3 regions of the Pseudomonas sp. BN414 genome follow, and region 1 is predicted to be linked to each of the others. Evidence: predicted binding sites of a transcription regulator. Region 1 holds the regulator's gene; each other region holds the start of a gene.
The links. Region 1 encodes LexA, which represses DNA repair genes until DNA is damaged. Its sites were predicted from a motif close to CTGTNTNNNNANACAG; they were not measured.

Region 1 (3,273 bases):
CTCACGCACCTGGCGCGGGCTTTCGATGTTGCGGGCAAAGATGATCAGGCCGGCAACTTCCGGCTGACGAAGGATCTGCCGATCCTCAGCGGTCAGCCAGGTGCCGCCGATATCCAGCATCAGGGAACCTTGCATTAAAAATCCTTAAGAGAGTTGCGTCGCCGCCCAATCCGGGCAGGGCGCTTCGTCAATGCGTACCGCACAGTGGACGGGTACTCGATCGAAGAGTTCCAGCACATCCGTATTGCGCAGACGAATGCACCCGTGAGAACGGGGAACGCCCATGGGCTCGGTGTCGGGCGTACCGTGCAGGTAGATATAGCGGCGGAAGCTGTCCACGCTGCCGAGGCGATTGCGGCCGGGCTCTCGTCCGCTGAGCCAGAGGATGCGGCTCAGGATCCAGTCCCGTCCCGGAAAGCGCTCGTGCAGCTCGGCGTTCCAGACCTCACCCGTCCAGCGTCGACCACGCAGCACCGCCCCCTGGGGCAAGGCGGCGCCAATCTTCGCGCGAACCTGGTGCAAGCCACGGGGCGTGCAATTGGAGCCGTTGGTTTCACCTGCACCGTTGAGCGCGGTGGAGACAGACATGCGCAGCACCAACTGCCCCTCGGCAAAGCCGTAGAGCTGTTGGTCAGCGATGGAGATATGCAGAAGATCGAGGTTTTGCATGGGCCGCAAGCTTAGCTGATCAGCCCGCTCGCGCCCATAGGGGATTAAGCCTTGGCGGGAGACGCCGCGGCCTTGTTGCGCGGCTTCAGCATGGCGCTCGCCAGTACCTCATCGGTCACGCCAGTCTCGGCACGCATGCCGGCTGCCAGGAATGGCACCATCAGGCGCATGACCTGCTCGATCGAGGTGTTCACGCCGAAGTCGTTCTCCGCCATCGCACGCAACGCCTTGATCCCGGACATGCTGAACGCTGCGGCGCCGAGCATGAAGTGCACCCGCCAGAACAGTTCCAGCGGTGGCACCCTTGGTGCGGATTCGTTCACCAGCAGCATGTATCGACGGAAGACCTTTCCATAAACCTCTTCCAGATACTTGCGCAAGTGCCCCTGGCTCTGACTGAATGCGAGCCCGAGTAGACGCATGAAGATAGAAAGGTCGTTGCCGCTGCGAGGTTTTACCGCAAGAGCCTGCTCAACGAGCATTTCCAATAGCTCTTCGAGGCTTGCCTTGCTTTCGGCCTTGGCCTGGCGGCGATCCAGTTCACGCTCCAGACTCTGGCAGAATGGACCAAGAAAGCGCGAGAAGACCGCCTGGATCAGCGCTTTCTTCGAGCCGAAGTGATAGTTCACCGCTGCCAGATTGACCCCAGCTTTGCTGGTGATAAGGCGCAACGAAGTCTCGGCGAAGCCCTTCTCCGCGAACAGCTGTTCCGCAGCATCCAGAATGCGTTCTACGGTTTCCGACTGGGCCATGGCTCCTCCGCCTGACAAACACTTGTTTGAAACATACGTTTCAGCCGGTCAGCTTGTCAAGCCGCCTTCACCACTATCTGACGCAACGGTCATTCTCGCCGCGCAGTCACGCGATGAAGCTTTCTCGCTCTTTCCGCGCCCTCCTTCTGCCCTCTCCCAAAAAAGAAGCGTTGCCAAGGGCGAATCACTGTATATAATCCCAGCAACTGTATAAAAAAACAGAGCGCCTCCATGCTGAAACTGACGCCCCGCCAAGCCGAGATTCTCGCATTCATCAAGCGCTGCCTTGAAGACAATGGCTTCCCGCCTACCCGCGCCGAGATCGCCCAGGAACTTGGCTTCAAGTCACCCAACGCCGCTGAAGAGCACCTCAAGGCACTGGCACGCAAAGGTGCGATTGAGATGACGCCGGGCGCTTCCCGAGGCATTCGCATCCCCGGCTTCGAACCCGGCAACAGCGAAGAAGACGGCCTGCCGGTAATTGGCCGGGTCGCTGCAGGCGCGCCGATCCTCGCACAGCAGAACATCGAGGAATCTTGCCGCATCAATCCCGATTTCTTCCATCCCCGCGCCGACTACCTGCTGCGTGTTCGCGGCATGTCGATGAAAGACATCGGCATCTATGACGGAGACCTGCTCGCCGTCCATAGCACTCGTGAGGTCCGCAACGGTCAGGTGGTCGTGGCCAGGTTGGGCGAAGAAGTCACGGTCAAACGTTTCAAGCGTGAAGGCGACAGGGTCTGGCTAATTGCCGAGAACCCGGAGTTCGCCCCAATCGAAGTCAACCTGGATGAACAGGATCTGGTGATCGAAGGTTTGAGTGTCGGCGTGATCCGCCGCTAAAGGAGGCGTTATGCAGTTCCCGCAGTCGCTTGGTCGGTCGCAACTCCCCCTGTTCCACGACGCCATCCTGGCAAATCCCGTGGCGCCGTTGCTGACCGATGTGGTCGAAGAACCCAGCAAGGAAGAACCCGAAGCGTTCAGCGAACTGTCGCTACGCGGTGCAGCCGGGCATTGCCGCAGCCTGCTCGCCTCGATATTGCGGGAACTGAGCGAAGAGAAAGACGCGCGCTGGCTGACATTGATCGGCGCACCCGCGGGCCTGTCCCGCGACTGGCTGCGCGAGTCCGGCCTCAACCGCGAACGCATTCTGATTCTTCAACCACGGGGAGAACAAAGCGCTCTCGAACTGGCTTGCGAAGCCCTGCGTCTGGGCCGCAGCCATACCGTTGTGAGCTGGCTTCAATTGGGGCAACGAGCCAAACGCCAACTGGCCCAGGCAGCACGCCAGGGCGACGCGCAAAGCCTGAACATTCTTCTTGGCTAAAAAGTTACGGGCGCCTGGCGATTGCTGCGCCCATCTGACACAAGACGGTAACCGGATCAGTGGAAGATCTGGCTCCAGAGATCAGTGCAGGACGCGCGGACCATCCTGATGGTCCATCTCACCTTCAGCCAGTCGACCCGCCATCTGAACACCCACATTCAGCATGGCCTTGGCGACTTCCAGGTGATGCCCCTGAAGGAAAGCCTTGGCATCGGCGGAGAAGTCCAGCGTCACCAACGCCTCCTCGTCCTCAGCCCGGCGCAGAATGATGCGACCATCAGGCAGTTCGACTATTTCCAGAAAGGACGTAGGCATAATTTTAAATCTCCACGAAAGGCGGCCATTGTAGCAGCCAGCCGCCAGCACGCCCTAGCCCGTCGATCAAATCAGCACTCGCTCAGTGTTTCTCGGAAGCGCAATGCCAGCGATTTCAGATTCTGCCGCCACGATTCCAACACTTCGCGCGACAGTGGCATCTCTTCCTCATCTACGCTGACTGCGGTGATCAACGGTAGAGTCGGGTCG
Region 2 (3,273 bases), on a different contig from region 1:
CCCACCGGCACCAGGGTATCGGCGAGATCACGGTGCTCCAGGGAGAGCGTGAATCGCTGCACACCGCTGTCGCGCCCGGCGAGGAAGGCGGCCAGGTCAGCGGTGAGACGGCGCAGGGGGAAGAGCAGCGCCTGATGGGACTCCACTTCGAAGTTCAGCTCGATGCGCAGGTCGAACTCATCCGGCGGCCGGTAGTACTCCAGCGCCAGCGGACGCTCGCCGAGCAGGGTGTCGAGGTGCTGCAGCACGTCTCCCGGGAAGCGGCGGGCCACCGTATCCCGTGGCAGCGCCAGCACCTGTTCCAGGTTGCGCAGCCCCATGCGGGAAAAGGCGGTGGAGGTCTCCCGCGCCAGCCCGGCGCGATCCACCGGCATGCGCCCAAGCGCCTCGCGCAGATCATCCTGGCTCGTCACCGCCAGGCCATCGTAGGCATTGGCCAGCATCCGCGCCGCCGCCGGATTGGGCGCAGCGACGATGCGATGGCGAAAACCAAGCGCCGCCAGCTCCCGTCGCAGCCGTGCCTCGAAGCGTGGCCAGGGACCGAACAGGGCGAAGCTGGATTCCACCTCCAGCAGCAGGCAGCGCGGGTAGCGCAGGCTGACCTGGGAACTGAAGCGATAGGCCCAGGCGGCGAGCAACTGTTGCCAGCGCTCGACCTCTGCCGGGTCGTACTCGACCAGGGTGAAATCGCGGGTCAGGGCATGGGCGGCGGTGAGTGACTGGCCAGGGCGCAAACCCAGTGCCCTGGCCTTGAGATTGAGGGCGCGCAGCACGCGACGCTGCGGGGTGCCGGTCACCAGCGCCAGGGGCGCTTCGGGGTCGGGGTGGCCGCGCAGTACGCCATCCAGCGCCAACTGCGGCAGCAATATGCAAGCCCAGCGCATGCGTCATCGGGCCAGGGCGATGGGGGCCGCGGGTGGCAGGCCGCCCCGGCACTTGAGCACCCGCAATTGCGCCGGCCATCCATCGACGGCGATGCGCACGGCCGCCGGCGACGGGTTCAGGGCGGCTTCCAGAGGACGATAGGCGAAGGCCAGTGTCTGCCCGGTTTCCGCGGCCACCTGCAAACGGCGCAGGGCGCGATCATCGACCTGCTGCGGCCAGCAGAGCACCGCGCCGCAGCTGCCGGAACGCAGGCATTGCTCGGCCGCCCAGAGGGCATCGCGACCGTTCGCCTCCACCAGCGCCAGCCAGCGCAGGTCCACCCCAGCCGCCTGCCAGGCCTGGGGATAAGGGATATGCGGCGGCGCCACCAGCACCACGCGCTCGGCGCTGGCGGTCAGCCGCGCCAGGGTGGGCCAGAGCAGGCGCAGTTCACCCAGGCCCGTGGCTGGGGTGAGGATTTCGCTGAGTGCGGCTTCGGGCCAGCCACCGCCGGGCAAGACCCGGTCCAGGGCGGCCAGGCCAGTGGGTTGCTCGCTGCTGGACGGCAATGCGCCGGGCTGGCCTTTCCAGACCCGCCGCTCATTGAGCAGGGCATCGAGGGCAACGACAGCGCCCATCAGTCCCGCTCACTGCCAGAAGAGAAAAACGGCAGCCCCGGGGCGGGGCTGCCGAAAGGGCCAGGAACAATCATCAAGGCCATTGGGGGAAATCCTACGAATACTGTATTTATATACAGTAAATCGCAGAGATTTCCCACGGTCAATTCAGATAAGACAGAAGGCCTGCGAAAGCACGAATGTCCCGCAGGCCAGACGCCTCTCCGTCATTTCACGTAGTGATTACCCCAGCGCTCGGCCTGGCGCACCGACTGCTGACGCAGGGTGGTAGCGCCTTTCGCCTGTTCGGCGGCCGCAGCGATCTCGTCGTCGATGATCTTCGTCGACAGCGACAGCCAGCTGGTGGCGAACGCCATGGCGTCGCCATTGATCTCCAGGGCGTTCAGGTCGATGTTGGCGGTGGTGTCGCAGCCCTGGTGGTAGCACGGGTCGAAGGGTTGGCCGGCAGCGCCGCCATACCTTTGTGCCTGCTCCTCGCTCTTGATGTCTTCGGCGCCCGTGAACAGGCCACCGAAGGGAATGCCCACCTCGAAGAACTGCGCATAGTCGGAACGGAAGTCGATCTGGGTACCTTCGAACGGCTCGCTGCGAAGCGTGAAGTAGGCTTCGAACAGGCGCTCGATGGCAGCCGAACCGGCCGGGCCCTGCAGGCCAAAGGAAGAGCCGTCACCGTCATAGATGAAGTTGCCGAAGTTCGGCGAACCGATCATGTCGAAGTTCAGGTACGCCTTGATCTTCTTCCGTTCCTCATCGCTCAGGCTGTTGACGTAGAAGGTCGAGCCCACCAGCCCCGATTCTTCAGCGCCCCACCAGGCGAAGCGCACCTTGTTCTGCGGGTGCGCCTTGCGTAGGAGTACGGCCATTTCCAGCAAGGCCGCGCTGCCCGAGCCGTTGTCGTTGATGCCCGGCCCTTCGAATACCGAGTCCAGGTGAGCGCCGGCCATCACCACGTTCTTCGGATCGCCACGCCGGGTCTCCGCCACGAGGTTGAAGGTCTGCGTCTTCTCGCGAATCACATCCGCCACCATGTGCAGCTGCAGTCCAGGGGTCTGGGACCAGGCCACGCCGTTGTCATAGGTGGCGAACAGCACCGGAATGCCACCCTCGTACGTGTCGCCCAGGGTGACGTTCTCCAGGCCCTTGCGGTCCTCGGTGTTGCCCTGGTTGAAGATGATCACGCCCGCTGCACCCGCGGCGGCGGCGTTCTCCGCCTTCACTTCGAAGCTGCAGCTGCCACGCTGGACCAGGGCGATGGCGCCACTGGGGAAGCCGGCGAAATCTTCCACCTCGCAGCCGCTGGTGGAGGTGTTGCCGGCCCCGAGGGACAGGTCAACCGGCACGACCTGGGCGCTAATGTCACCGGGGTCCGTCTGCGACAGGTAGTTGAAGTCCTCCTCCCAGACGTAGTCGATCGGCTGCGGCGCCAGGGCTTGCAGGGTGCCCGGTCCCTTGGGGAAGAAGGCAGTGAAGGGGAAGGGTTGAACCTGAACCTGGTAGCCGGCGCGCTCCAGGGTCTTTTTCACGTAGTCGACCGACGCCTGGTAGCCCGGCAGGCCGGCGGCGCGGTTGCCATCGTTCAAGGTGGCGAGGTCCTGCAGCTCCTGCAGGCGGTGCATCACATTGCCCGCCTCCAGGCACCGCGGCAGGCCCAGGGGCGTGCCGACCAGCAACGGCGATTTGCAAATGGCGGGGTTGGGTTTACCGGGACTCCAGAACTCGCCAAAGGCGTCGCCATCAGACGCCGGCGCAGCAAGAGTGGAGGTGGAAGCAG
Region 3 (3,273 bases), on a different contig from region 1:
CCACCTGCTCCAGTCCGTAGTGCTGCGGCTCGTCCAGTTGGCTGGCATGTAGCTGGATATTGAAGCGCCCCCCAGGCATGCCCAGGCGCTGCATCTCGATTTCCACGGCGCCAGCCAGGTTTCCGGCTGCCTCGCCGCGCAGCCGGCTCAGTTCCGCGGCTTTCTCCTGATAGTGACGTTCATAGGCTGCCAGTTCCTCGGCCAGCCGCTCGGCTGCTTCGTCGTCGGCGTTGAGGGCTTCCAGTTCATCCAGCAAGCGCTGCTGGAGTTCGGCCAGGTCGCTTGGTTGGACGCGGTGCTTGCGCGCAAGGGTGTAAATGGAGTCGAGGCGTTCTTCCAGGGCTTGCTGGCGTTCGGGGTCAGCGTCGAAGTGATCGAGGAAGCGGTTCAGCTCGCCCACGGCTTCTTCGACCTGGATCTGCGCGCTGGACAGCAGGTTGACTGACTCCGCCAGGGCGCCCGGTTGGGCATGAAACGCCGTGAGGCGGTTGAGACTGGCGGTCAAGGCGCTGAGCACATTGCCGGCATCGCTGTCGCTGCACATTTCGATGACCTGGCGGCAGGCGGCCAACAGGCTCTCGGCATTGGCGAGGTTCTTGTGCTCCTGCTCCAGTTGTTCCAGTTCGTTCTCACCAAGTGCGAGATTTTCCAGCTCGTCCAATTGATAGCTGAGCAGTTGGTGGCGCGCCCGCTGCTCGTCGCCTGCGCGGGATAGACGCTCGAGTTCCTGGCGGGTCTGCCGCCAGCGCTGGGCTGCCAGTTGCACCTGGCGGGCCAGGTCGCTGGCGCCTGCGAATTCATCCAGCAGACGGCGATGGGTGTCCGCCTTGAGCAGGGATTGGTGTTCGTGCTGGCTGTGGATGTCGATCAGCAGTTCGCCGAGGGTCTTGAGGTCGCCCTGCGGGCAGGGGCTGCCATTGATGTAGGCGCGGGAGCGGCCTTCGGCGGTGATGACGCGCCGCAGAATGCAGGGACCATCGTTCTCAAGGTCGCGCTCGGCCAGCCAGGCGCGGGCTTCGGGAATGTCGTTGATGTCGAAGCTGGCAAGAATGTCGGCCTTGTCGGCGCCGGGGCGCACCACACCGCTGTCAGCGCGGTCACCCAGCGTCAGGCCGAGGGCGTCGAGCATGATTGACTTGCCGGCACCGGTTTCGCCGGTGATCACGGACATTCCACCCTCGAGCTCCAGATCCAGGTGCTCGACGATGGCGTAGTTGTGGATCGACAGGTGTACCAGCATGGTGCGACTCCCGCGCTGAGATGGCTGTGTATTTATACAGTGTTTGTTTTCTGCCTGACAATCGCCCCTCCCCCTTGAAGCGACAAATTGCGGCCCCATATAGGCGGACATATCAGCGGGTCTTTACCCGCAGCTGTCTTTTATGAGGAGGAAGGCATGGCCGACGAACAGACCCTGGATAACCAGACCCCCGAAGCGAATCCTGCTGCCGAAACCGCATCCGGCGAAGACCTCGCTGCCCGCGTACAGGTGCTGGAAGAGCAGCTGGCCGCGGCCCAGGATCAGTCGCTGCGTGTTGCCGCCGAGCTGCAGAACATCCGCCGCCGCGCCGAGCAGGATGTGGAGAAAGCACACAAGTTTGCCTTGGAGAAATTCGCCAACGACCTGCTGCCGGTCGTCGACAGCCTGGAGCGCGGCCTGGAACTGTCCAGTGCCACCGACGAGACGATCAAGCCGGTGCGCGAAGGCATGGAACTGACGCTCAAGCTGTTCCACGACACGCTCAAGCGTCACCAGCTGGAAGCCGTGGACCCGCATGGCGCGCCCTTCAACCCTGAGCACCACCAGGCCATGGCCATGGAAGAGAGCACCCATGTCGAGCCGGGTAGCGTTCTGAAGGTGTTCCAGAAGGGTTACCTGCTCAATGGTCGTCTGCTGCGCCCCGCCATGGTGGTGGTCAGCAAGGCGCCGAGTGCGACGCCGCCGTCGATTGACGAGCAGGCTTGAAATCCGGGCTCGGGCCCCCATCTGTTAGTTCAAGCGTTTATGTGCTGCCGCGGCCCATGAAGTGAGGCCGCGGAGAATCCAAGTTCGGGAGAGAGAATATGGGCAAAATCATCGGTATCGACCTGGGGACCACCAACTCCTGCGTGGCCATCCTGGAAAACGGCAACGTCAAGGTGATCGAGAACGCCGAAGGCGCTCGCACCACGCCGTCCATCATCGCGTACACCAACGACGGTGAGACTCTCGTCGGCCAGTCCGCCAAGCGTCAGGCGGTCACCAACCCGCAGAACACCCTGTACGCCGTGAAGCGCCTGATCGGTCGCCGCTTCGAAGAAGACGTCGTGCAGAAAGACATCAAGATGGTTCCCTACAAGATCGCCAAGGCCGACAACGGTGACGCCTGGGTCGAAGTGAAGGGCCAGAAGATGGCTCCGCCGCAAATCTCTGCGGAAGTGCTGAAGAAGATGAAGAAAACCGCCGAAGACTACCTCGGCGAGCCAGTGACCGAAGCGGTGATCACCGTTCCGGCCTACTTCAACGACAGCCAGCGCCAGGCCACCAAGGACGCCGGCCGCATCGCCGGTCTGGACGTCAAGCGCATCATCAACGAGCCGACCGCGGCTGCGCTGGCCTATGGCATGGACAAGGCCAAGGGCGACCACACTGTCATCGTTTATGACCTGGGCGGCGGTACCTTCGACGTGTCGGTGATCGAGATCGCCGAAGTCGACGGCGAGCACCAGTTCGAAGTGCTGGCCACCAACGGTGACACCTTCCTCGGTGGTGAAGACTTCGACCTGCGCCTGATCGACTACCTCGTCGACGAATTCAAGAAAGAATCCGGTATGGACCTGAAAGGCGATCCGCTGGCCATGCAGCGCCTGAAGGAAGCCGCCGAGAAGGCCAAGATCGAGCTGTCCTCCGCTCAGCAGACCGACGTCAACCTGCCGTACATCACTGCAGACCAGACCGGTCCGAAGCACCTGAACGTGAAGATTTCCCGCGCCAAGCTGGAAGCCCTGGTCGAAGACCTGGTCGCTCGCACCATCGAGCCTTGCCGCATTGCTCTGAAGGATGCCGGCCTCGACGTATCCGACATCCAGGAAGTGATCCTGGTCGGTGGTCAGACCCGCATGCCGCTGGTGCAGAAGCAGGTTGCCGACTTCTTCGGCAAAGAGCCGCGCAAGGACGTGAACCCGGACGAAGCTGTCGCCATCGGTGCCGCTATCCAGGGCGCTGTGCTGGCCGGTGATGTGAAGGACGTACTGCTGCTCGACGTTTCCCCGCTGACCCTGGGTATCGAAACC

Region 2: a site for LexA is predicted at 1,606-1,621, ahead of imuA (translesion DNA synthesis-associated protein ImuA). Genes of this name have one in related genera too.
Region 3: a site for LexA is predicted at 1,265-1,280, ahead of recN (DNA repair protein RecN). Genes of this name have one in related genera too.

Annotation. Positions count from the first base shown of each region.
Region 1 is NZ_SSOL01000075.1:133,181-136,453, reverse strand. Features, by position in the region: gene nagZ (beta-N-acetylhexosaminidase) at 1-135, opposite strand, end outside; gene E8E95_RS23120 (L,D-transpeptidase) at 145-669, opposite strand; gene E8E95_RS23115 (TetR/AcrR family transcriptional regulator) at 714-1,421, opposite strand; gene lexA (transcriptional repressor LexA) at 1,653-2,264, shown strand; gene sulA (SOS-induced cell division inhibitor SulA) at 2,275-2,748, shown strand; gene E8E95_RS23100 (hypothetical protein) at 2,830-3,063, opposite strand; gene E8E95_RS23095 (DUF6586 family protein) at 3,135-3,273, opposite strand, start outside.
Region 2 is NZ_SSOL01000065.1:71,549-74,821, forward strand. Features, by position in the region: gene E8E95_RS13330 (DNA polymerase Y family protein) at 1-884, opposite strand, end outside; gene imuA (translesion DNA synthesis-associated protein ImuA) at 888-1,502, opposite strand; gene E8E95_RS13340 (M28 family metallopeptidase) at 1,709-3,273, opposite strand, start outside.
Region 3 is NZ_SSOL01000054.1:130,925-134,197, forward strand. Features, by position in the region: gene recN (DNA repair protein RecN) at 1-1,240, opposite strand, end outside; gene grpE (nucleotide exchange factor GrpE) at 1,397-1,966, shown strand; gene dnaK (molecular chaperone DnaK) at 2,065-3,273, shown strand, end outside.